Regions from separate parts of the Mycobacterium kansasii ATCC 12478 genome, predicted to be linked through region 1. Evidence: riboswitches for the same ligand, from Rfam matches in the RefSeq annotation. Region 1 holds a riboswitch; the other holds the start of a gene.
What was found. A riboswitch is a leader RNA that binds a small molecule or an ion and turns the genes downstream of it on or off. The one in region 1 is predicted to bind cobalamin.
Positions count from the first base shown of each region.

Region 1 (16,816 bases):
ACGGGCGGTTACGGCGGCGCCACCGGCGGCGCCGGTGGCTCCGGAGGTCCCGCCGCATCCGAATTCGGTCCCGCGTTGGGCGGTAACGGCGGTAACGGCGGCGACGGCGGCGCCGGCACCAACGGCCAGGCCGGCGGCGCCGGCGGTGTCGGGGGCGCCGGCGGCAACGGCGGGTGGCTGGTCGGCAACGGCGGCGCCGGCGGCGCCGGCGGCAACGGCGCAATCGGCGGTAACGGCGATATCGGCGGCACCGGCGGTGCCGGCGGCTTCAACGGTGTTCCCGGCGGTAACGGTGCCGCCTCTACATTTGCCGTCGCCAGCGGGGGTGCCGGCGGCAATGGCGGCAGCGGCGGCACCGGCGGGCACGGAGGGCACGGCGGCAGCGGCGGCACCGGCGGCGCCGGTGGCGCCGCCGGCTGGCTGGCCGGCAACGGCGGCAGCGGCGGGCAAGGCGGTAGCGGCGGCGCCGGCGGGGTCGGGGGTGCCGGTGGCACCGGCATCGACGGGGCCCCCGGAGCCACCGCATTCAGCGAACACTATGTGACCGACGGCGGTGACGGTGGCGCTGGCGGTAATGCCGGTCACGGTGGAACGGGCGGCGACGGGGGTGACGGCGGTCACGGCGGCGCCGGCGGGCGCAGCGGATTGCTCAGCGGCCAGCTGGGCGCCGCCGGGATTGGCGGTGGCGGGGGCATCGGTGGTGGCGGCGGCACCCACGGCACCCCCGGCAACGGCGGCGCAGGCGCACTCGGTACCGATGTCTCCGGATTCGACGGCAAAGCCGGCCTCGGCGGCGACGCCTTCAACGGCGTCAACGGCAGCAACGGCAAGCCGGGCTAGTTACCAGCTGTTCCAGTGCGTCAGGCTTTCGGTGGGCAGCCGCTTGGCCGGCCGGAAGTCGGTGCCTTTGGTGTAGGCGATCGGGAACAGCCCGCCCTGGCTGTACTGGTCGTAGGGAATACCGAGCAGGTCGGCCACCTGCCGCTCACCGTCGCCCAGCAGGTGCAACGTCGTCCAGCAGGAACCGAGCCCGCGGGACCGCAGCGCCAGGCAGAAGCTCCACACAGCCGGGAACAGCGAGGCCCAGAACGACACACCGCCGAGCGGTGTCTGGTCCTCCCGGCCCTGGATGCACGGGATCATCAGCACCGGCGCTTCGTGCATGTGCTCGGCGAGATAGGTCGCGGAATTTCTGACCTTGCCCATCCGCTCACCGCGGGTGTCGCCCTCGGGGTACTCGGGTGCAGGTGCGCTGAGGTATGCCCGGGCATTGGTCAGGTAGACGTCGGCGATTGCTTTCTTGGTGGCGGCGTCCTCGACGAACACCCACTGCCAGCCCTGGGAATTGGAACCGGTGGGCGCCTGCAGCGCCAGTTCGAGGCATTCCATCAGCACGTCGCGGGGTACCGGCTGGTCGAAGTCGAGGCGTTTGCGGACCGAGCGGGTGGTGGTCAGGACTTCGTCGACGGTCAGATTCAGGGCCATATGGGGAGGCTACCGGTGTCCCCATATAGGACTCCCCCCGTGCGGCCCGAAAGTGAACTGCCCGACGCAATCTCGGCGCGAGGGATCAGCGGAAGTCGCGGGACCTCGAGCCCACCGCCAGGCTGATGCGGCCCAGCCGCTCGGCTACGACGGTGATTGCGCCGCTGGCGTTTTGGACCTGGCCGCGGATCAGCAGCGCCGGCGCCGTGTTCGCCAGCTTGCGGTGCCGTGCCCACACCCCCGGTGTGCAGAGCACGTTGACCATTCCGGTCTCGTCTTCGAGGTTGATGAAGGTCACCCCTTGGGCCGTCCCGGGCCGCTGCCGATGGGTCACCGCACCGGCGATCAGCACCCGGTCGCCGTCGGGTACCGATCCCAGTGCGTCGGCGGGGAGCACCCCCATCGCGTCCAGGTCGGCACGCAGGAACTGCGTGGGATAGCTGTCCGGGGAGATGCCGGTGGCCCACACGTCGGCGGCGGCCAGCTCCAGCTCGCTCATTCCCGGCAGCACCGGGATGTGCGACCCATCAGCACCCTGGGCACCCACTCCGGGCAGCCGGTCCGGCCGCTGAGTGGCGGCGGCGCCGGCCGCCCACAGCGCCTCCCGTCGCGACATCCCGAAGCAGCCCAGCGCCCCGGCCGTCGCCAGCGCTTCGGTCTGCGGCACGGAAAGTTGCACCCGGGATGCCAGGTCCAGCAGCGAGGCGAAGGGGCCGTTGGCATTTCGCTCGCCGACCAGCTTCTCGGCGAGGTCGTCACCGATATGGCGGACGGCGCCCAGCCCAAGGCGGACCTCCATACCCGCGTTCTCCAGAGTCGCGTGCGCCAGGCTGGCGTTGACGTCGGGACCGTGTACCACCACACCGTGCCGGCGCGCGTCGGCCACCAGCGACTGGGGTGAATAGAAACCCATCGGCTGGGCGCGTAGCAGCGCCGCGCAGAATGCCGCCGGGTGGTGCAGCTTGAACCATGCCGAGTAGAACACCAGCGACGCGAAGCTCAGCGCGTGGCTTTCCGGGAAGCCGAAATTGGCGAACGCCTCCAGCTTTTCGTAGATCCGGTCGATCACCTCGTCGCGGGTGCCGTGCAGCGCACGCATGCCGTCGTAGAACCGCCCGCGCAGCCGCTGCATGCGTTCGGTGGAGCGCTTGGACCCCATGGCACGACGCAGCTGGTCGGCCTCGGCGGCGGTGAAGCCGGCGCAGTCGACCGCCAGCTGCATCAACTGCTCTTGAAAAAGCGGCACCCCCAATGTCTTCCGCAATGCCGGCGCCATCGACGGATGTTCGTAGACGACCGGGTCAATGCCGTTGCGCCGCCGGATGTAGGGGTGCACCGACCCGCCCTGGATGGGTCCGGGACGGATCAGCGCGACCTCGACCACCAGGTCGTAGAACACTCTCGGCCGCAGCCTGGGCAAAGTGGCCATCTGCGCACGCGACTCCACCTGGAACACGCCGACGGAATCAGCGCGGGCCAGCATTTCGTACACCGCCGGTTCGGAGAGGTCGAGCTTGGCCAGGTCCACCTCGAGGCCCTTGTGTTCGGCCACCAGGTCCATGGCGTAGTGCAGTGCCGAGAGCATGCCCAGCCCGAGCAGGTCGAACTTCACCAAACCGATTGCCGCACAGTCGTCTTTGTCCCATTGCAGGACGCTGCGGTTTTCCATGCGCGCCCACTCCACCGGGCACACGTCGGCGATCGGACGATCGCAGATCACCATGCCGCCGGAGTGAATGCCCATATGCCGCGGCAGATTCCGGATCTGGGTGGCCAGGTCGACCACCTGCTCGGGGATGCCGTCCACCTCGGCGGCCTGCCCGTTCCAGTGGCTGATCTGCTTGCTCCACGCATCCTGCTGGCCCTGCGAAAAGCCCAGCGCGCGGGCCATGTCGCGCACCGCACTGCGCCCCCGGTAGGTGATGACATTGGCGACCTGGGCGGCGTAGTCGCGGCCGTATTTGTCGTAGACGTACTGGATGACCTTCTCCCGCCGATCCGACTCGATGTCGATGTCGATGTCGGGCGGGCCGTCGCGGGCCGGCGACAAGAAGCGCTCGAACAACAACTCGTTGGCCACCGGGTCGACGGCCGTGATGCCGAGGGCATAACAGACCGCGGAGTTGGCCGCCGACCCCCTGCCCTGGCACAGGATGTTGTTTCTTCGGCAAAACTGGGTGATGTCGTGCACCACCAGGAAGTAGCCCGGAAACTTCAGCTGGGCAATGACTTTCAGCTCATGTCCGATTTGGGCGTAAGCCCGTGGCGCACCGTCGGGCGGTCCGTAGCGGTGGCGGGCGCCCGCCATGACCAGCTGCCGCAGCCAGCTGTCCTCGGTGTGCCCGCCGGGTACGTCGAACGGCGGCAGCTGCGGTGCGATGAGCGCCAACTCGAACGCGCACTGCCCGCCCAGCTCGGCGGCGGCGGTCACCGCCTCGGGGCGCCAAGCGAACATCCGGGCCATCTCGTCGCCGGACCGCAGATGCGAGCCACCCAGCGGTGCCAGCCACCCGGCGGCGGAATCCAGAGACTGCCGGGCGCGGATCGCACCCATCGCCATGGCCAGCCGGCTGCGTGACGGGTGGGCGAAATGCGCTCCAGTCGTGGCGACGACGCCGACGCCGAAGCGTGGCGCCAGGCCGGCCAGCGTCGCGTTGCGTTCGTCGTCGAGCGGGTGACCATGGTGGGTCAACTCGATGCTGACTCGGTACGCACCGAACCGATCCACCAAATCGGCCAGCGCCCGCTGCGCCGCGTCCGGGCCGCCTTCGGAGAGCGCCTGGCGCACATGGCCTTTCCGGCATCCCGTCAGGATGTGCCAGTGCCCGCCGGCGGCCTCGGTCAATGCGTCGAAGTCGTACCGCGGCTTGCCTTTCTCACCGCCGGCCAGATGGGCTGCCGCCAGTTGCCGGGACAGCCGCCGGTAACCCTCGGGGCCGCGGGCCAGGACCAGCAGGTGCGGGCCGGGCGGGTCCGGCTGCTCGGTGCGGGCCTCCGATCCCAGCGACAGCTCGGCGCCGAACACGGTACGCATATCGAGTTCGGCGGCCGCTTCGGCGAAGCGAACCGCCCCGTACAGGCCGTTGTGGTCGGTGAGCGCCAGTGCGCACAGATCCAGCCGGGCGGCTTCTTCGACCAGTTCCTCCGGCGTACTGGCCCCGTCGAGGAAGCTGTACGCCGTATGCGCATGCAGCTCGGCATACGCGGCCGACGAACGGACCCGAGCATTCTCTGGCGGCTGGTACGTCCCGCGCTGACGCGACCAGGGGCCCTCCAAGCCGGCATCGTCGGCCGGCTCCGCCGCAACCGGCGCACCGGCATGGCGCGGCTTGCCGTCCAGCACCCGCTCCATTTCCGCCCAGCTCGGCGGCCCGTTGCCCCAGCCCATGCCCTGCAGCCTATCGAACATCTGTTCGATTGTCGAGTCCATCCTGCCGCCGCGCGTTCACGCTGTAAACCCTTCGTTAACTCGAAAAACGCGTTCTTAACCTGGCAGGCCTATCGCACCCGGGTGTCCACGACGGATACTGGACGGATTCACAAAAGGCGGTGGGGAACCCGGCATGGCACAACTGACCACATTGGACACCGGCTTGCTCAAGGCCGGGGATTCGCAGTGGCACACGAGCCTGGCCACCGGTGCGGTGGCGGTCGTCAACGGCGTCGTGCCTGACTTCGATGTGCTCAAAGACGTTCTGGCCCAGCGGCTTCGATCAATGCCACGATACGCGCAGGTGCTCCGGGCCGAGTGGGTCGAACATCCGCAATTCGATCCGGCCCAGCACATGCAACGGATGGCGCTCCCCAGCCCGGGCGACGACACTGAATTGTTCCGGGCGATCGCCCACGCCTTGACCCGTCCCCTCGACGTGGACCGCCCGCTGTGGGAATGCTGGATCATCGAAGGCCTCAACGACAATCGCTGGGCGATCCTGCTCAAAATCCATCCGTGCATGGCGGACGGTATCTCGGCCGCGCAGCTCCTCACCGGACTCTGCGACGATGCCGACAGCGACACCTTCGCCAATCGCGTTGCCGTGACACCGCTTCCGGCACCGGAAACCGGCGCCCGCAGCCGGGCCGATGCGCTGCGGCGAACTGCCGCCGCCGTCACCACAACCCTGTTCCAGGCGGCCGCCCGCGCTGTGACCTGGCCGGTGGCGCGCACGTCGTTGACCGGACCGCTGATCACCATGCGGCGTTATCACACAGTGCGCGTTCCGCTCGCCGACGTCGACAGGGTGTGCCGCAAGTTCGGGGTCACCGCCGACGACGTCGCGCTCACGGCCATCAGTGAGGGCGTTCGGACGCTGCTACTGAACCGCGGCAATCAACCGCGTCCGGCCTTATTGCGGGTTCTCGACAAGACCGACCCGCAGATCGCAACCCGACTGCCGTATCTGCCCGTCGAGCAGGAAGACCTGATCAAGCGACTGCGCACCGTACACGCCCAAATGCACCTGGGCCGCCAGAACGGCCCCGACAACCCCGCAAGGCTTTCGCAATACGCGCCGTTTTCACTGTGCGCCAAGGCGATTCAAGCGTTGACCCGGATCTCGCCGCGCAGCGTGGTGACCCTGGCAACCGACATGACCGGGCCGCGCCACCGGCTACGGCTGATGAGCCAAACGTTGGAGCGGCTGCTGCCGATCCCACCGACCGCCCAGAAGTTGAGCACCGGGGTCGCGGTGCTGAGCTACGGCGACGAGCTGGTATTCGGCATCACCGCCGACTACGACGCCGAGCCCGACATCGCGCAACTTGCCGCCGGTATCGAGCTCGGGATGGCGCGTCTGGTGGCACTCAGCCAAGACTCCGTTCTGCTGTTCTCCAGGGACCGCCGCAGGCGTGCCGCCGGTACCCGGGCCGGCGGTGCGCGCGGCCGCACGTCCGCGTCCCCGGTGCGCCGCTGAGCCCGATCCGGAGGCATTGACCACCGTGAGAAGGTGGGATGATGTCGGTCACCATCGACCCGCGCCGCCATGATGCGGTCCTGTTCGACTCTTCTTTCGACTCGTCAGCTGACTCCGCCGAGCCGCTGATCGAGCAGCTACGCGAAGCCCGGCTCGGTACGGGGGTGTTTTCGTCCAGCGGTGATTGCCGAGATGTCCTCGACGACGCGGCCAATCGGCTGGCGGTGCGGCCGGGCAGGTGCGTCGTCGTCGCCGTCGACCCTGCCGGCGCCACGGCGGCGCGCGAGAGCGGGTTCGCGCTGGTGATCGCGGTCGACCGGAACGGACACGGCGGTGCGCTGCGTTACTGCGGCGCCGACGCCGTCGTCACCGATCTGAGGGATGTAAGGGTACGCACCGGCGACCGCCGCATGTCCGAACTTCCGGACGCACTGCAGGCACCTGGCCTCACCGCCCACCGGCCCGCGGTGTTCTTCGACTTCGACGGCACCCTGTCCGACATCGTCAACGATCCCGACGCGGCCCGGCCCGTCGCCGGTGCGGCCGAGGCGCTCATCCAGCTGGCCGCGCAGTGCCCCGTCGCGGTGCTCAGCGGCCGCGACCTCGCCGACGTGACAACGCGGCTGGGCGTCCCCGGGATCTGGTATGCCGGCAGCCATGGTTTCGAGCTGACCGCACCCGACGGAACACATCACCAGAACGAGGCAGCCGCGGTGGCCATACCGGTGCTCGAGCAGGCGGCCGCTCAGCTGCGTGAGCGACTCGGGTCCATTCCCGGTGTTGTGGTGGAGCACAAGAGGTTTGGCGTAGCCGTGCATTACCGCAACGCGGCACGAGACCGCGTCGGCGACGTCGCCGCGGCGGTACGCACCGCCGGCCAACGCGATGCGCTTCGGGTGACGACCGGCCGCGAAGTGATCGAGTTGCGCCCGGATATCGACTGGGACAAGGGAAAAACGCTGCGCTGGGTGATCGAGCACCTGCGTTCACGCACTGCCCCCCCGGCAACTTCCCTGGTGCCGATCTACCTGGGTGATGACATCACCGACGAAGACGCGTTCGACGCCGTCCGGCCCGACGGGGTGCCGATCGTGGTGCGGCACAACGAAGATGGTGACCGGGCCACGGCGGCGCTGTTCGCACTCGACAGTCCGGCGCGGGTCGCCGAGTTCACCGCGTGGTTGGCCCGTCAGCTAACTGACGCTCACGTGAATTAGCTGGCAGCACTTGATATCCGGCAATTCCGGCCGAGCCGCAGAAACCAGCACGTGCCAGGGGCATCGGCGTTAGGCTCACACAGTCGAGCGGAGGACGCCATGTCGTATGTGTTCGCAACGCCGGAGATCATCGCCACAGCTGCAACAGACTTGGCCGGAATCAGGTCGTCGATCGAAGCCGCGACGGTCGCGGCATCGGCCCCGACGGTGCCGGTGCAAGCGGCCGCCGCCGACGAGATATCGACGGCGATCGCGGCGCTTTTCGAGCGGCACGCCCTCGCCTACCGGGAGGCCTACGCGCAGGCGAGAGCGTTTCACGAGCGCTTTGTGCAGGCACTGGCCTTTGGTGGCAGCCAGTACGCCAGCGCCGAGGCCGCCAATGTTGAGCAGACCCTGCTGGACGCCGTCAATGGACCCACTCAGTTCCTGCTGGGGCGCCCGCTGATCGGAAACGGCGCCGATGGCACAGCGACCAGCCCCAACGGCGGGGCCGGTGGGCTGTTGTACGGCAACGGCGGCAACGGCTTTTCCCCCACCACCGCCGGCGCACCCGGTGGTAACGGTGGGTCTGCCGGGTTGATCGGCAACGGCGGGGCCGGCGGCAGCGGTGGGGCGGGCGCCGCCGGCGGGGTCGGCGGGAACGGGGGGTGGCTGTGTGGCAGCGGCGGGGCCGGCGGCAACGGCGGTGCGGCCACCGTCCTGGGCGGTAGCGGTGGGGCCGGCGGAGCGGGCGGCAGCGCCGGGTTGTGGGGCTCAGGGGGCGACGGCGGAATGGGCGCTGCCGGTTCGAAGGGTAACGCCGTCACGCCCGGCGGCAGCGGCGGAGCCGGTGGCGGCGGCGGGAATGCCGGGTGGCTGGCCGGTACTGCCGGGGCAGGCGGCGACGGCGGCAACGCCGCCAGCGGCCTTAACAACTTGACCGCGTCGGCCGGCGGCGCCGGTGGGGCCGGCGGCCACGCCGGGCTGTTTGGCACCGGCGGGATGGGTGGAACCGGCGGTATCGGCGGGACCAACAGCAACAGCGGCCCGTCCGCCGGTGCCGGCGGCGCTGGCGGCGCCGGTGGCGGCGGTGGGTATCTGAGCGGCGATGGCGGTGCCGGTGGGGCCGGCGGCGCCGGCGGGCAAAACTTGAGTGGCGGCCCCGGCATCACCGGAGGCACCGGCGGAGCCGGCGGCGCCGGCGGCGCGGCCGGCTGGCTCTTCGGCAGCGGCGGGACGGGCGGCGGCGGGGGGGTTGGCGGCACAACCGCTGCGTCGGAGACCGGTGGCGCCGGAGGTGCCGGCGGCAATGGCGGGGCCGGCGCATGGCTGTCGGGGAATGGCGGCGTTGCCGGGTCCGGGGGTGCGGGCGGTCAAAATGCCGGCACCGGGCCCGGTGGCGCGGGCGGCACCGGCGGGACGGGCGGCAGCGCTGGCCTGATTGGCAACGGCGGGCCCGGCGGGGCAGGCGGGGCCGGTGGGAACCAACTGGGTGGCACCGGTAACGGCGGCGCCGCCGGTAACGGCGGATCCGGCGGAACCGGAGGATGGCTGTACGGCAACGGCGGAGACGGCGGAGACGGTGGCGCCGGCGGGAAGAATAGCGCTGGCGGCAGTAACTCCGCCGGTGGCGCCGCTGGTGACGGGGGTGCCGGCGGGAGTGCCAGGCTGATTGGGGCCGGCGGACACGGTGGCCAGGGTGGTATCGGTGGAAGCACCGCCGGCAGGCAGTCCGGTGCGTTCGGTGGTGCCGGCGGCGACGGCGGGTCCGGCGGGAACGGCGGGTGGCTGGCTGGCGACGCCGGCGCGGGCGGCAACGGTGGAATGGGCGGTAGCAACACCGCGGCTCCCGGCGGCGCCCACAACGGCAATAACGGCGGGTCCGGAGGCGACGGCGGGAACGGCGGCAGCGGCGGCAACGCCGGTCTCTTCGGCAACGGCGGCAACGCGGGCGGCGGCGGCAGCGGTGGTAGCGGCGGCGGCGCCAACACCGGTATCAACGGCATCGCTCTGGCGCCCGCCGGTCCGGGCGGCACCGGCGGTGGTGGCGGTTCCGGCGGCACCGGCGGTTCCGGTGGGCACAGCGGTCTATTGATCGGCGACGGCGGCAGCGGTGGTAGCGGCGGCAACGGTGGGAACGGCGGCACCGGGGGGAACGGCGGCACCGCCGGTAGCAGCGGCAAAGGCGGGAACGGCGGTAACGGCGGTAACGGCGGTAACGCCGGTGACGGTGGTTCCGGCGCCAACGGCGGACTGTTGTATGGCAACGGCGGTGCAGGTGGTGTCGGGGGGACCGGCGGCACAGGCGGTGGCGGCGGCACTGGCACGGTGGCCGGTGGCATTAACGGCATCAGTGGCGACGGCGGTTCCGGCGGGGCAGGTGGGCCGGGCGGAAACGCTCAGACGATTGGCAACGGCGGCGACGGCGGCAATGGCGGCGACGGCGGGGTCGGCGCCAACCCAGGAACCGGCGGGATTGGCGCCGCCGGCGGCACCGGCGGGACGTTGTTCGGTGTACCCGGAACCCATGGCGCCGACGGAACCGCTACGTAACCCCGCAATCGCGGGCGGCAATCCGGCGCCGGTGGCGTCGTAGCGACGTCGCCGCTCGTCGGCTCGGCCGCCCCAACAAGCAAATAAGTGCGCCCCGCGTCAATCTATGGCACCGTCGCACGTCCAGTGCTAACAACTGAGTGCTAACACTGCGTGCAACGGATGTCATGAGGAGGACCCGCGATCGGCAAACTTGGCTTCCGGAGCGTTGTGATGCTCGGGATCAACTCGATAATCGGAGCCGGCATCTTTCTTACCCCCGGTACGGTGATCAAGCTCGCGGGACCGTGGGCGCCCGTCGCCTACATCCTGGCGGGTGTTTTCGCGGGCATCATGGCACTGGTCTTTGCCAGTGCTGCCAGATACGTCAAAACCAATGGCGCATCATATGCCTATACGACAGCCGCTTTCGGGCAGAAAATCGGCATCTATGTCGGTGTGACCCATGCGATCGTCGCATCCATCGCCTGGGGCGTGCTGGCGTCGCTGTTCGTCTCGACATTGTTGAAAGTGGCTTTCCCAGAGAAGAATTGGGCCGACGACAGCGGGCTGCTGAGCGTGAAGACGTTGACGTTCCTCGGGTTCATCGTCGTGCTGTTGGTCATCAATATTTTCGGTAACCGGGCAATCAAATGGGCAAACGGGACCTCGACGATAGGCAAGGTTTCGGCGCTGTCCGTCTTCATCGTCGGCGGCCTGTGGCTCCTCGTCACACATCACCCGAGCCATTACGGAACGGCAAGTGCGTCAGGCGTTTACCAACCGGCCCCCTATGCGCTGTTCGGTGGGATTCAGCTCGCGCACGGTGCCGTCTCGGGATTGATCCTTGCCACCATCGCGGCGTTATACGCATTTACCGGTTTCGAATCGATCGCCAACGCCGCCGAAGAGATGTACGAGCCGGAGCGGACGCTGCCGAAGGCCATACCGGTCGCGATCCTCGGTGTCGGCGCCGTCTACGTGCTTGCTGTCGCGGTGGCGATGCTGCTGGGATCGGACAAGGTTTTCGAATCCGACGCCACGGTGCGGTTGGCGGCGGCCATCGACGACGGTCCGTTGCGCACGACCGTCGTTCTCGGCGCCCTAATCTCGATGTTCGGCATCAACGTAGCCGCCTCGTTCGGTGCGCCGCGGGTGTGGACAGCGCTGTCGGACACCCGGATCCTGCCGGCACGATTATCGACACAGAACCGATTCGGCGTCCCGATGATCGCGTTCGCGATCACTGCATCGTTGGCCTTGGCTTTCCCACTGGCACTTCGGTTTGACAGCGTGAACCTGATCGGGCTTGCGGTGATCGCACGGTTCATCCAGTTCATCATCGTCCCGGTCGCTCTGGTCGCCCTGGCTCGGGACACCGCCGGCAGCCACGCGACGGCGAAGCGAAACCCGTTGACCGACAAGGTGTTACCGATAGCTGCCGTTACCGTCTCGGTGGCGTTGGCGGTGTCCTTCGACTACCGGACCATCTTCGCCACACCGCAGGGTGGCGCCAACTATTTCTCGATCGCGTTGATGGTGATCACGTTCTTGGTAGTGCCGGCGATCGCCTATCTGCACTACTACCGAACCTGCGATCGCTAGGTACCGGGACGGCGCTGATCCAGCGCCCCAAGGCGCAGGACGCGACTGCGACTTTCCCATCAGCCACATCAGCCGCCACGCGGGCGGGGTGTTCGCTATTGCCGCCCGTCAGCAGTAGAGTAGTTGCGCACCTTGGTTTCTCGTTGAGAGCGGGGCAAATAGCATACCCGCCAAGGCACTCGACGCCCGCATCGAGTTCTAGCGGCTCGGGTAGATCGACGAAATCGAGCGTCGCGGGCTCGACGTCACCGCTCGCCGGCAGCTGCTGGTAGTGATTCACAGCTTGAGAACGCGACCCGCGATGAGCAGGTGCACCTCGTCGCAAACGTTTGCCACCCGTTGGTTGATCGTGCCCAGCAGATCGCGGAACATCATCCCCGAACGATGGGCGGGTACCACACCTAAGCCGACCTCATTCGTCACCACGACCGCATCGGCCAGCTCGGCCAGTGCCGCGCACAACTCGTCCAGTCGTTCCTCGACCGCAGCGTAGGCCTCGGCGGTCGTAGTATTCCACAACGCCTCCCGATCCATGAGAGCCGTTAGCCAAGTGCCCAGGCAGTCCACCAGGACGGGACACCGGATGTTGGACAAAGCCGTTGCGACGTCCGCGGTTTCGATCGTCAGCCAGGTCGGCGGGCGACGAGCGCGGTGTAGTGCGACCCGGGAATCCCAATCCGGGTCGCGGCCATCGGCGCGGCGGCCCGGAGCGACGTAGACAGCCTCTATGGCATTGGCCAACAACGCCTCGGCATGCATGGACTTTCCCGAGCGGACGCCGCCAGTGACCAGTATCCGCATCGCGTCATCGTAAGCACCTCGTTCGCGCGCAACCGATGATGACCGCCGGGGCAGCCGGTGTGCTGGTGGACTCGCGTGCTCTGTGACCGTCGATGGCTGCACCTTTTCGCGGTGTTCGGAAGCCTCGCAATGACGGCGGTCACGCTGCCCCGTCGAGACATCAGATCATCGTTCCCTACGACGGTGAGTCGTGGGGCAGCGCCGAGTCGACGCCCCACGTGTCTGGCAACATCGGCACGCGTGGGCTGCCGGGCGACATATCGTCGGGGAGCGTGGTCAAACCTGCGACTGGTCTGGGACGGGCTCGGTGCGTGGTTCCGGCGAACCCCAGAGGCGCTGCTCCCTGCTCCGGTGCCGCCGAGGTCGTCAGCTCGCTCGGATCGTCGGCGTCCGGGCCCAAATCCAGGTATTCATAACCGCGGCCGAGCCGTTTGGCTTTCACCCGGCTACGCCACTGCGGTCGAGGTTTTTCCTGAGGTGTGGCCGTTACCGCCGGGGCCTCGGCGGTGTCGGGTTCTGGTGCCTTCTTTCGGGAACTGGCGCTTGTGGGCCTTCTGGCATCCGCGCTCAGGCCACCCATCAGGTACCCGAAGTTGTCCATCCCCCCACCCAGCGCCGCATCGCTCACCGGTGGGGCCGTGGGAGCCGGCGGCGGTGGTCCGGGGGTGGGCGCCTGAGCGGTCACCTCCACGGGCGCCTGAATCGGGGTTGTGGCCGAGGTCGGGGCGCTCGTGCTGAGGGCCGCAAGGGGCGGCGTGGTGGGTGTGACGGGCGGGGGCGGTGGCGGCACCGCAGCCACTGCCGCCAGCCCTTTGACACCGATCGGTGCCAGCACAGCGCCGGCCGCAATCGGTAACAATGGGGCAGTCAGCAGCGGCACCACAGCCGTGAGCAGCACCGCAGTCTGCTCCAACAGCGTCTTGAGCAGCGCAATCGTGTCGGTGATGACCGTGCCGATGGCTTCGACAGCGGTGAATAAAATGGTGAAACCGATCGTCACCGGGTTACCCGTAGCGAAGGCCGCGGCGAGATCTGCCCCGATGAACGTGAAGGTTTGTGACAACAGTGCCACATATGTGCCGATATCCATCGGGTAGCCAAGCGCGAACGCGATGTTCAACGGGCTCAGATAGGTAAGCGGGTTGCCGAGGATGACCAGGTAAGGGTCGATCCCCGCAAACATCGTTTGGAAGAACGGCAGATTCGCCAGCCAATCGACGAACGGCTGAATGACATTGTTGTAGAAGGTGGTATACATCTGCCACAGCCATTGCTCGAACTGGTGCAGCGGGTCCGAACTCGACAGTCCCGCCGCAGCGGCCCTGGCCAGCTCCGCGTCGGCTTTCATGATCGGCGGCGCCGGCGCGGCCTGCGGTGCGGCGACAACAGCCGCGGTTGAGACCGCGTGATAGGTGCCCATTACGGCGGCGGCCTGTACCCACATCCGTACATAGTCGGCCTCGTTGAGCGCGATCGAGATTGTGTTGATGCCAAAGAAATTTGTCGCCGTCAATACTGCGTGCGCGGCATGGTTGGCAGCCAACTCAGCCAACGTTGGCATCGCAGCCACTGCGGCGGCGTATGCGGTAGCCGCGGTTTGCTGGTGAGCGGCCATCGCCGCGCTGTCGGTGCTGGCCTGCGTCAGCCAAGCAAGGTAAGGGACATGGGCGGCCACATATTCTTCGGCGCTCAGGCCTCCCCAGCTGTCCGCCTGCGCCCCGGCCACTACCGCGGCCAGCTCGTCTGCCGTCTCGGCGTAGGCAACGCTCAACGAATCCCACGCTGCCGCCGACTCCAGCAACGGACCCGGGCCGGGGCCGCTGCTGAGCAGCGCCGAATGCACTTCCGGGGGTGCAGCCAACCAGATGGCGCTCATCACCGGCCGCCCGCGAGTGCATGCACCGACCGGCTGATCAGCGGGCGCACAGCAGCAGCGCGGCTGTCCGCCTCACCGACGGTGGGGACGCCGTGCTGCCGGCACTTCGACGCCCCTACCTGCCGCGACGTCATGCTTGCAAGCGCGAGACGCCGGCGGCGGCGGCGACCGACACTGTGATCGGCGGTGCCAAACCGGCGTGCGCAGTGCACCACCGGCACCCGATCAGCGTTTGGACGAGGATGGCGGAAGCCAGGCGGCCGGAAATTCGGATGCGTCATGACGGTTCGCTCTCTCCGGGGTACACCGCCCCAGGTTCGCCGGGCACGATGACGCGAGTCTCCTGGCTCTCGGATCGCCGCTCGCCTCGCCTTCCAGCCTTTGGCCGTGGCCGATGAGGTTCGCTCCCCGATTACAGTGGCGGGACCGCGCCGGTTTCGCACCGGCTTCCTGCATTCGTCATCGCCTTACGCGCAACATCATCGCACCCCGGCGGCACCGTCGCCACCGGTAACCGGTCTGTCACTACCCCACAAGTCCAATCCAGTGACATTCACCGGCTGCGCCTTTACCTATCCACCAAACTGGGTCCAGCCCAAGGCGTTTCCCCGCCTGATGGCACGGCACCAGTGGACGCCGCCTCGATGTACCACCCACCGATGCTCGAACGCGAGTACTTCGGCAGCGATCTCAACGGCGGCGTCGTAGCAGATGAGTGCGAGCGGATGGCCAGCGGCAACTACGGCGCTCAAGAGCTGCGGGACAGGCACTTTCGCCTATCAACACCCGCGCCGGCTAAACCACGTACTCCACCGCGCCGTCGTCGAGCACCACTCGCGCCTCGGAGCCGTCGGAGCCGGCCAGCCCGGACGCCTCCGTTCGATACACCGCCTTGCCCGGCTCGGTGCGCCAGATCAGCGTGGTCAGCGTCTCGCCGGGGAACACCGGCGAGGTGAACCGCGCCGCGATCGACGTGATGTTGGCGGCCACGCCGCCGCCGAGTTCGGCGACCAGCGCGCGTCCGGACACGCCGTAGGTGCACAGCCCGTGCAGGATTGGTTTGGGAAAGCCGGCCATCTCCCGGGCAAACCACGGGTCGCTGTGCAACGGGTTGCGGTCGCCGGAGAGCCGGTAGATCAGCGCTTGATCCTCACGCGTGGGCAGGGCGACCCGGGCGTCGGGCTCACGGTCGGGGAATTCCGGGGCGACCGGCCGCTGACCCGGCTCTCCCCCGAAGCCGCCCTCGCCGCGGATCACCAGGGTGGTCAGTGTTTCGGCGACCAGCGCGCCGCTGTCCGGGTCGCTACCACGGCCGCGCAACATGATGATGGCGTTCTTGCCTTCACCCTTGTCCTGGATGTCGGCGACTTCGGAGACCACCGACAACTTTCCGGCTGGCGGCAGCGGCGCATGCAGCCGCACGGTCTGCGAGCCGTGTAACAGCCTGGCCCAGTTGAACTTTCCCACCTTGCCCGCCGCCCCAAAGGCCGGGCAGCAGATCACCGCGTAGGTCGGCAGCACCTGCTGGGCAATACCGTGGCTGTTCTCCGTCGTGAACGACAGGTCCTCGGTCCCGGCACCCACTCCCAGCGCGTAGAGCAGCGTTTCGCGGTCGGTCCATTCGAACAACATCGGCTCGGTCACCGCACCGACGGCACCGGGATCAATGGCCATGCGAGTCTCCTCTCGATTCCAAATCGAAGCTTTTTCTGCAGTCAACCATCGCAAACCCTTCCCAGCGACGGCATCCGCAGGGCAGGCTATCGCCATGGCCAAGCGCACCATGATCTGGAAGATGACCTGGAAAACCTCCAACGTCCTAGCTGTGCTCGCCTCGGTCATGATCGTCGGCGCCTGCGGCGGCGGAGGCACGCAGGCCCGCAACATCACCGTGACCTTCATCCGCAACGCCCAATCGCAGGCCAACGCCGACGGAGTGATCAACACCGAGGTGCCCGGCACCGGGCTCACCGCCGACGGCAAGGGACAAGCCCAGCAGCTCGCCCATCAAGTTGCGCACAACGAATTCGACAGCATCTACTCCTCGCCGATGGCCGAAGCCCAGCAGACCGCCGCACCGTTGGCAGGCGAACTGGGCAAGCAGGTCGAGATCATTACCGATCTGCAGTCCATCAATGCCGGCTGGTACAACGGCGAACCCGAATCAAGGGCCAACTCGACGTATCTGCTGGCGCCTATGGGTTGGATCAACGGCGATGCCACGCACAGCATCCCGGGGTCGATCACCGGCGACCAATTCAACAGCCAGTTCAGCAGTGCCGTCCGCAAGATCTACGACAGCGGCCACAACAAGCCGGTGGTGTTCTCCCAGGGCACGGCGATCATGGTGTGGACGCTGATGAACGTGAAGAACCCCAAGCTCAACCTGTTGAACAACCATCCGCTGC
Region 1 covers NC_022663.1:4,459,002-4,475,817, reverse strand. Annotated here, with positions in the region: gene MKAN_RS19555 (PE family protein) at 1-840, shown strand, start outside; gene MKAN_RS19550 (nitroreductase family protein) at 841-1,485, opposite strand; gene MKAN_RS19545 (error-prone DNA polymerase) at 1,571-4,873, opposite strand; gene MKAN_RS19540 (wax ester/triacylglycerol synthase domain-containing protein) at 5,049-6,398, shown strand; gene otsB (trehalose-phosphatase) at 6,440-7,615, shown strand; gene MKAN_RS19530 (PE family protein) at 7,715-10,147, shown strand; gene MKAN_RS19525 (APC family permease) at 10,361-11,731, shown strand; gene MKAN_RS19520 (bifunctional adenosylcobinamide kinase/adenosylcobinamide-phosphate guanylyltransferase) at 12,008-12,532, opposite strand; gene MKAN_RS19515 (PPE family protein) at 12,708-14,411, opposite strand; cobalamin riboswitch at 14,725-14,905, opposite strand; gene MKAN_RS19510 (MaoC family dehydratase) at 15,204-16,082, opposite strand; gene MKAN_RS19505 (histidine phosphatase family protein) at 16,177-16,816, shown strand, end outside.

Region 2 (4,731 bases), 2.7 Mb from region 1:
GCCAAACACCCCCAACCCGGGGTGGCTGTATGCCACCCGGCTGCGGCAGCTGAAATCACTACTCTCCGAAGGTTTCCGCTCCGACGAGATACGGATCGAAACCCCGTCCCTGGCGATGCTGGCACGATCCGTCATCGCCTTGCAGTGGATACCGGAGAACATCCTTCGCGCCGTCGGCCCGCGGGCCGCCCTAATTCATGCCCGTGACACGGTGTTACGCGGCGCCGCGGTACGCGGCGAGCCGTGACGCCAGTTGTGTCCGCGGTTTGAAAGTATTGAACCAAAAATATGTTCTCCCTAGAGTGGGGCAGGTAAGCGGCGAATACGTAGGGCCCGCGGGGAAGGGATCTCCATGACTGTTCTGGATCGGCTGCGCTACGACGGCAAGCGGGCGTTAGTTGTCGGCGGCGCGACGGGCATGGGCGCCGCGGCGGCCAGGGCGGCAACCGAACTCGGCGCCGACGTCACCGTCATGGACTACGCGCCGGTGACCCTTGACGTCGCCCAGTCGCTGCAGGTCGACTTGCGAGACCCGGCATCGATCGACTCGGCGATCGGGCAACTCGGTGGACCGGTCCACGCGGTGTTCTCCGCAGCGGGGGTGGCCGAAGGCCCGGAGCTGATGAAGATCAACTTCATCGGCCATCGCCATCTGATCCAGCGGCTGCTGGACAACGACCTGCTGCCGTCCGGCTCGGCGATCTGTTTCATCTCCTCGGTCGCCGGCATGGGATGGGACAACGACCTGCCGCGCCTGCAGGAGTTCCTGGCCACGCCCGACTACGCGGCGGCCCAGGACTGGGTTGCCGCGCACGAGGCCGAGGGCATCATCCACTACGGCTTCAGCAAGAAGGCGGTCAACGCCTATGTGGCGATGCAGGCCTATCCCCTGCTGAAGAAGGGGATACGGATCAACGCCATCTGCCCCGGGCCCACCGACACCCCGTTGGCCCAGGCCAACGCGGACCTGTGGCTCAGCTACGCGCAGGACTACCGTGACGAGACCGGCTCCAAGGTGCACACTCCCGAGCAGATGGGCGACGTCATGGTGTTCCTCAACAGCGCGGCCGCCTTCGGGATCAGCGGTATCACGTTGCTGGTGGACTACGGGCACACCATGGCGTCGCTCACCGGCGCCTACCCGCCGGGCAAACCGATCCTCGACCTGATCATGGGCCGCGTCCCGATGCCCTAGCCGCCGCAGCCCTGGCAGCCGATCCACCGGGCCGGGCCGCAGCGTAACCTGGACCACGCAGCTGGTCTGCCGTCGTCGCAGCAATGCGGCGCCGGCATCGAGCGAGGCAGGTTAGCGATGCCCCGCGAGAGGGAATCCGGTGGGAATCCGGAACTGTCCCGCAGCGGTATGCAGGAACGACCGCCGTCAACAGCACTGGTCGCACGACTGGGAAGCGACGGCCATTAGGAGCACCACCACCGGTGCGCGCCTGCGAGTCCGAAGACCTGCCAGCCGTGCCGGGCGCGCCGCGTCCGGCGGGTCATCGCCTCGTGGAGTGGGCGTTTGGCCGTACCGGTTACGGTGTTGCACCGCAACCGGATTCGGCTGCACGTCCGCGGGCGGTGACCACACCGTCGAGTAAAGGACACGTCGTGACCGCTCATAGTTCTCAGAAGTTCACCGCCACCATCACCGGCTCCCCCCGCATCGGCCCCCGCCGTGAGCTCAAGCGAGCGACCGAGGGGTACTGGGCCGGACGCACCAGCCGATCCGAGTTGGAGTCCGTCGCCGCCACCTTGCGCCGTGGCACCTGGACCGATCTGGCCGCCGCCGGCCTGGACTCGGTGCCGATCAACACCTTCTCCTATTACGACCAGATGCTCGACACCGCGGTGCTGCTCGGTGCGCTGCCGGCCCGGGTGAGCGGGATCTCCGACGGGTTGGACCGCTACTTCGCCGCCGCGCGAGGCAACGCCGACGTCGCGCCGCTGGAGATGACCAAGTGGTTCGACACCAACTACCACTACCTGGTTCCGGAGATCGGGCCGTCGACCACGTTCACGCTGAACCCCGACAAGGTGCTCGCCGAGCTCAAAGAGGCACAGGAGCTCGGTATTCCGGCGCGTCCGCTGATCATCGGGCCGGTCACCTTCCTGTTGCTGAGCAAGGCCGTCGACGGTGCCGCCCCACCGATCGAACGGCTCCAGGAGCTGGTTCCGATCTACGCCGAACTGCTGTCCCTGCTGGCCGGCGAGGGCGCCCGGTGGGTACAACTCGACGAGCCCGCGCTGGTGACCGACATCTGCCCCGACGCGCCGGCGCTGGCCGAGCGGATGTACACGGCGCTGGGGTCGCTGAGCAACCGGCCCGCCATCCACGTCGCCACCTATTTTGGTGATCCCGGCGCCGCACTGCCGGCGCTGGCCCGCACGCCGGTGGAAGCCATCGGAGTGGACCTGGTGGCCGGTGCGCGCACCGCGGTGGCCGGGGTGCCCGAGCTGGCCGGCAAAACGCTGGTGGCCGGCGTCGTCGACGGCCGTAACGTCTGGCGCACCGACCTGGAGGCGGCACTGGGCCGGCTGGCGACGTTGCTGGGTTCGGCGGCCACGGTTGCGGTTTCGACGTCGTGTTCCACCATGCACGTGCCGTATTCGCTGGAGCCGGAAACCGAGTTGGACGACAACTTGCGCAGCTGGCTGGCGTTCGGCGCGGAGAAGGTGCGCGAGGTCGTCGTGCTCGCGCGGGCCCTGCGCGACGGGCGTGACGCGGTCGCCGAGGAGATCGCGGCGTCCAATGCGGCGGTGGCGTCGCGCCGGAGGGATCCGCGCCTGCGCAACGGGCAGGTTCGGGCCCGCATCGACTCGATTGTGGCGTCGGGCGCCCACCGGGGTGACGCGGCCGCGCGTCGCGCCAGCCAGGATGCACGCCTGCACCTGCCGGCGCTGCCGACCACCACCATCGGCTCCTATCCGCAGACCGCGGCGATTCGCAAGGCGCGCGCGGCTTTTCGATCCGGCGAGATCGACGAGGCCGAGTACGTCCGCCGGATGAAGACCGAGATCGCCGACGTCATCTCGTTGCAGGAGCAGCTCGGGCTGGATGTGCTGGTGCACGGTGAGCCGGAGCGTAACGACATGGTGCAGTACTTCGCCGAGCAGCTGCAGGGGTTCTTCGCCACCCAGAACGGCTGGGTGCAGTCCTACGGCAGCCGCTGCGTGCGCCCGCCGATCCTCTACGGCGACGTGGCGCGACCGCACCCGATGACGGTCGACTGGATCACCTACGCGCAGTCTCTGACCGACAAGCCGGTCAAGGGCATGCTGACCGGTCCGGTGACGATCTTGGCGTGGTCGTTCGTGCGCGACGACCAACCACTGGCCGAGACCGCCAACCAGGTGGCGCTGGCGATCCGCGATGAGACAGTGGACCTGCAGGCCGCCGGGATCGCGGTCATCCAGGTCGACGAGCCCGCGCTGCGGGAGTTGCTGCCGTTGCGTCGCGGGGAGCAGGACGAGTATTTGCGTTGGGCCGTAACCGCTTTCCGGTTGGCGACCTCGGGTGTCGCCGACTCGACGCAGATCCACACCCATCTGTGCTACTCCGAATTCGGTGAAATCATCGGCGCCATCGCGGATCTGGATGCCGATGTGACGTCGATCGAAGCGGCGCGCTCGCACATGGAGGTGCTCGACGACCTGAATGCGGCCGGCTTCGCCAACAGTGTGGGCCCGGGCGTCTACGACATTCACTCGCCGCGGGTGCCGAGTTCCCAGGAGATGGCCGAGTCGCTGCGTGCGGCATTGAAAGCGGTTCCGGTGCAGCGGCTTTGGGTCAACCCGGACTGTGGCCTGAAGACCCGCAACGTCGATGAGGTCACCGGGTCACTGCGGAACATGGTGGCCGCGGCCCGGGAGGTCCGCGCGGACGTGTAGTTCCGGGCTCGCGAACGTAACGCCACGGCGACTTTCGGCGCGAAGTCTCGCCGTGGCGTTACGCTCGGCGACGCCGCGGAGCGGCGTGCGGAGGAGCGGCGTGATGAGGACCGGCGTGATGAGGACCGGCGTGATGCCGCGAACTGGCCCGGCCGAGTGTGCAGTGACGGCTTTGACTGTGAGTCCACGGTGTGCCCTAGCGCTTTTCGGCCGCCGTACAGTCACGCTGGAAGCCTTCGCTACACACTCGACGCCAACGCGACACGCCAACGGCCGCTCACACCCGTCGAAACTCGTCCGATAGCAGGTGAACCGGCACGTCGTCGGCCCAGGGCTGCCGGGTCACCATGTCGGCCACCCGCACGTAACCGCGTTCGAATTCGCCGGTCGCCGCATCGACCAGCCGGTAGGCCTGGGTCTGCTTGTGGATGGGTTGCGCGTCGAGCAGGACGATGCGTACCTCGCCCGGTTCGAAGTGGCAGCGCTCCTGCATCGCGGCAATGAGCTGCTCGTTGTGCATGTGGCCGTCGCCGAAATTCCACCCGATCGCGGTGCTGCAGATCCGCTCGCCGTCGGTGATGACGTAGTCGTCTTCGTTCTGCCCGGCCATGGCCCGGTGCGCCAGGGTGAACAGCGCCCGGCCGTGAGTGTTCATGGCGCGGAACGCATATCCGAGATACATCGGAATCTGCGCCTTGTCCTTGCCATAGAAGCGCTCCAGCTGCGCGGCCGGCATGCTGGCGATCGCGACGATGCCCTTGCCGATCTTCTCGCTTGCCGACGGCTTGATGCACCACAGCGTGGTGTCCCAGTTGCCGGCGTAATAACGCATGCCGGGCAGAA
Region 2 covers NC_022663.1:1,742,124-1,746,854, forward strand. Annotated here, with positions in the region: gene MKAN_RS07365 (TetR/AcrR family transcriptional regulator) at 1-247, shown strand, start outside; gene MKAN_RS07370 (SDR family oxidoreductase) at 353-1,195, shown strand; cobalamin riboswitch at 1,287-1,483, shown strand; gene metE (5-methyltetrahydropteroyltriglutamate--homocysteine S-methyltransferase) at 1,609-3,888, shown strand; gene MKAN_RS07380 (DUF3556 domain-containing protein) at 4,166-4,731, opposite strand, start outside.
Region 2: another riboswitch for cobalamin. It lies ahead of metE (5-methyltetrahydropteroyltriglutamate--homocysteine S-methyltransferase); the one in region 1 lies ahead of MKAN_RS19515 (PPE family protein).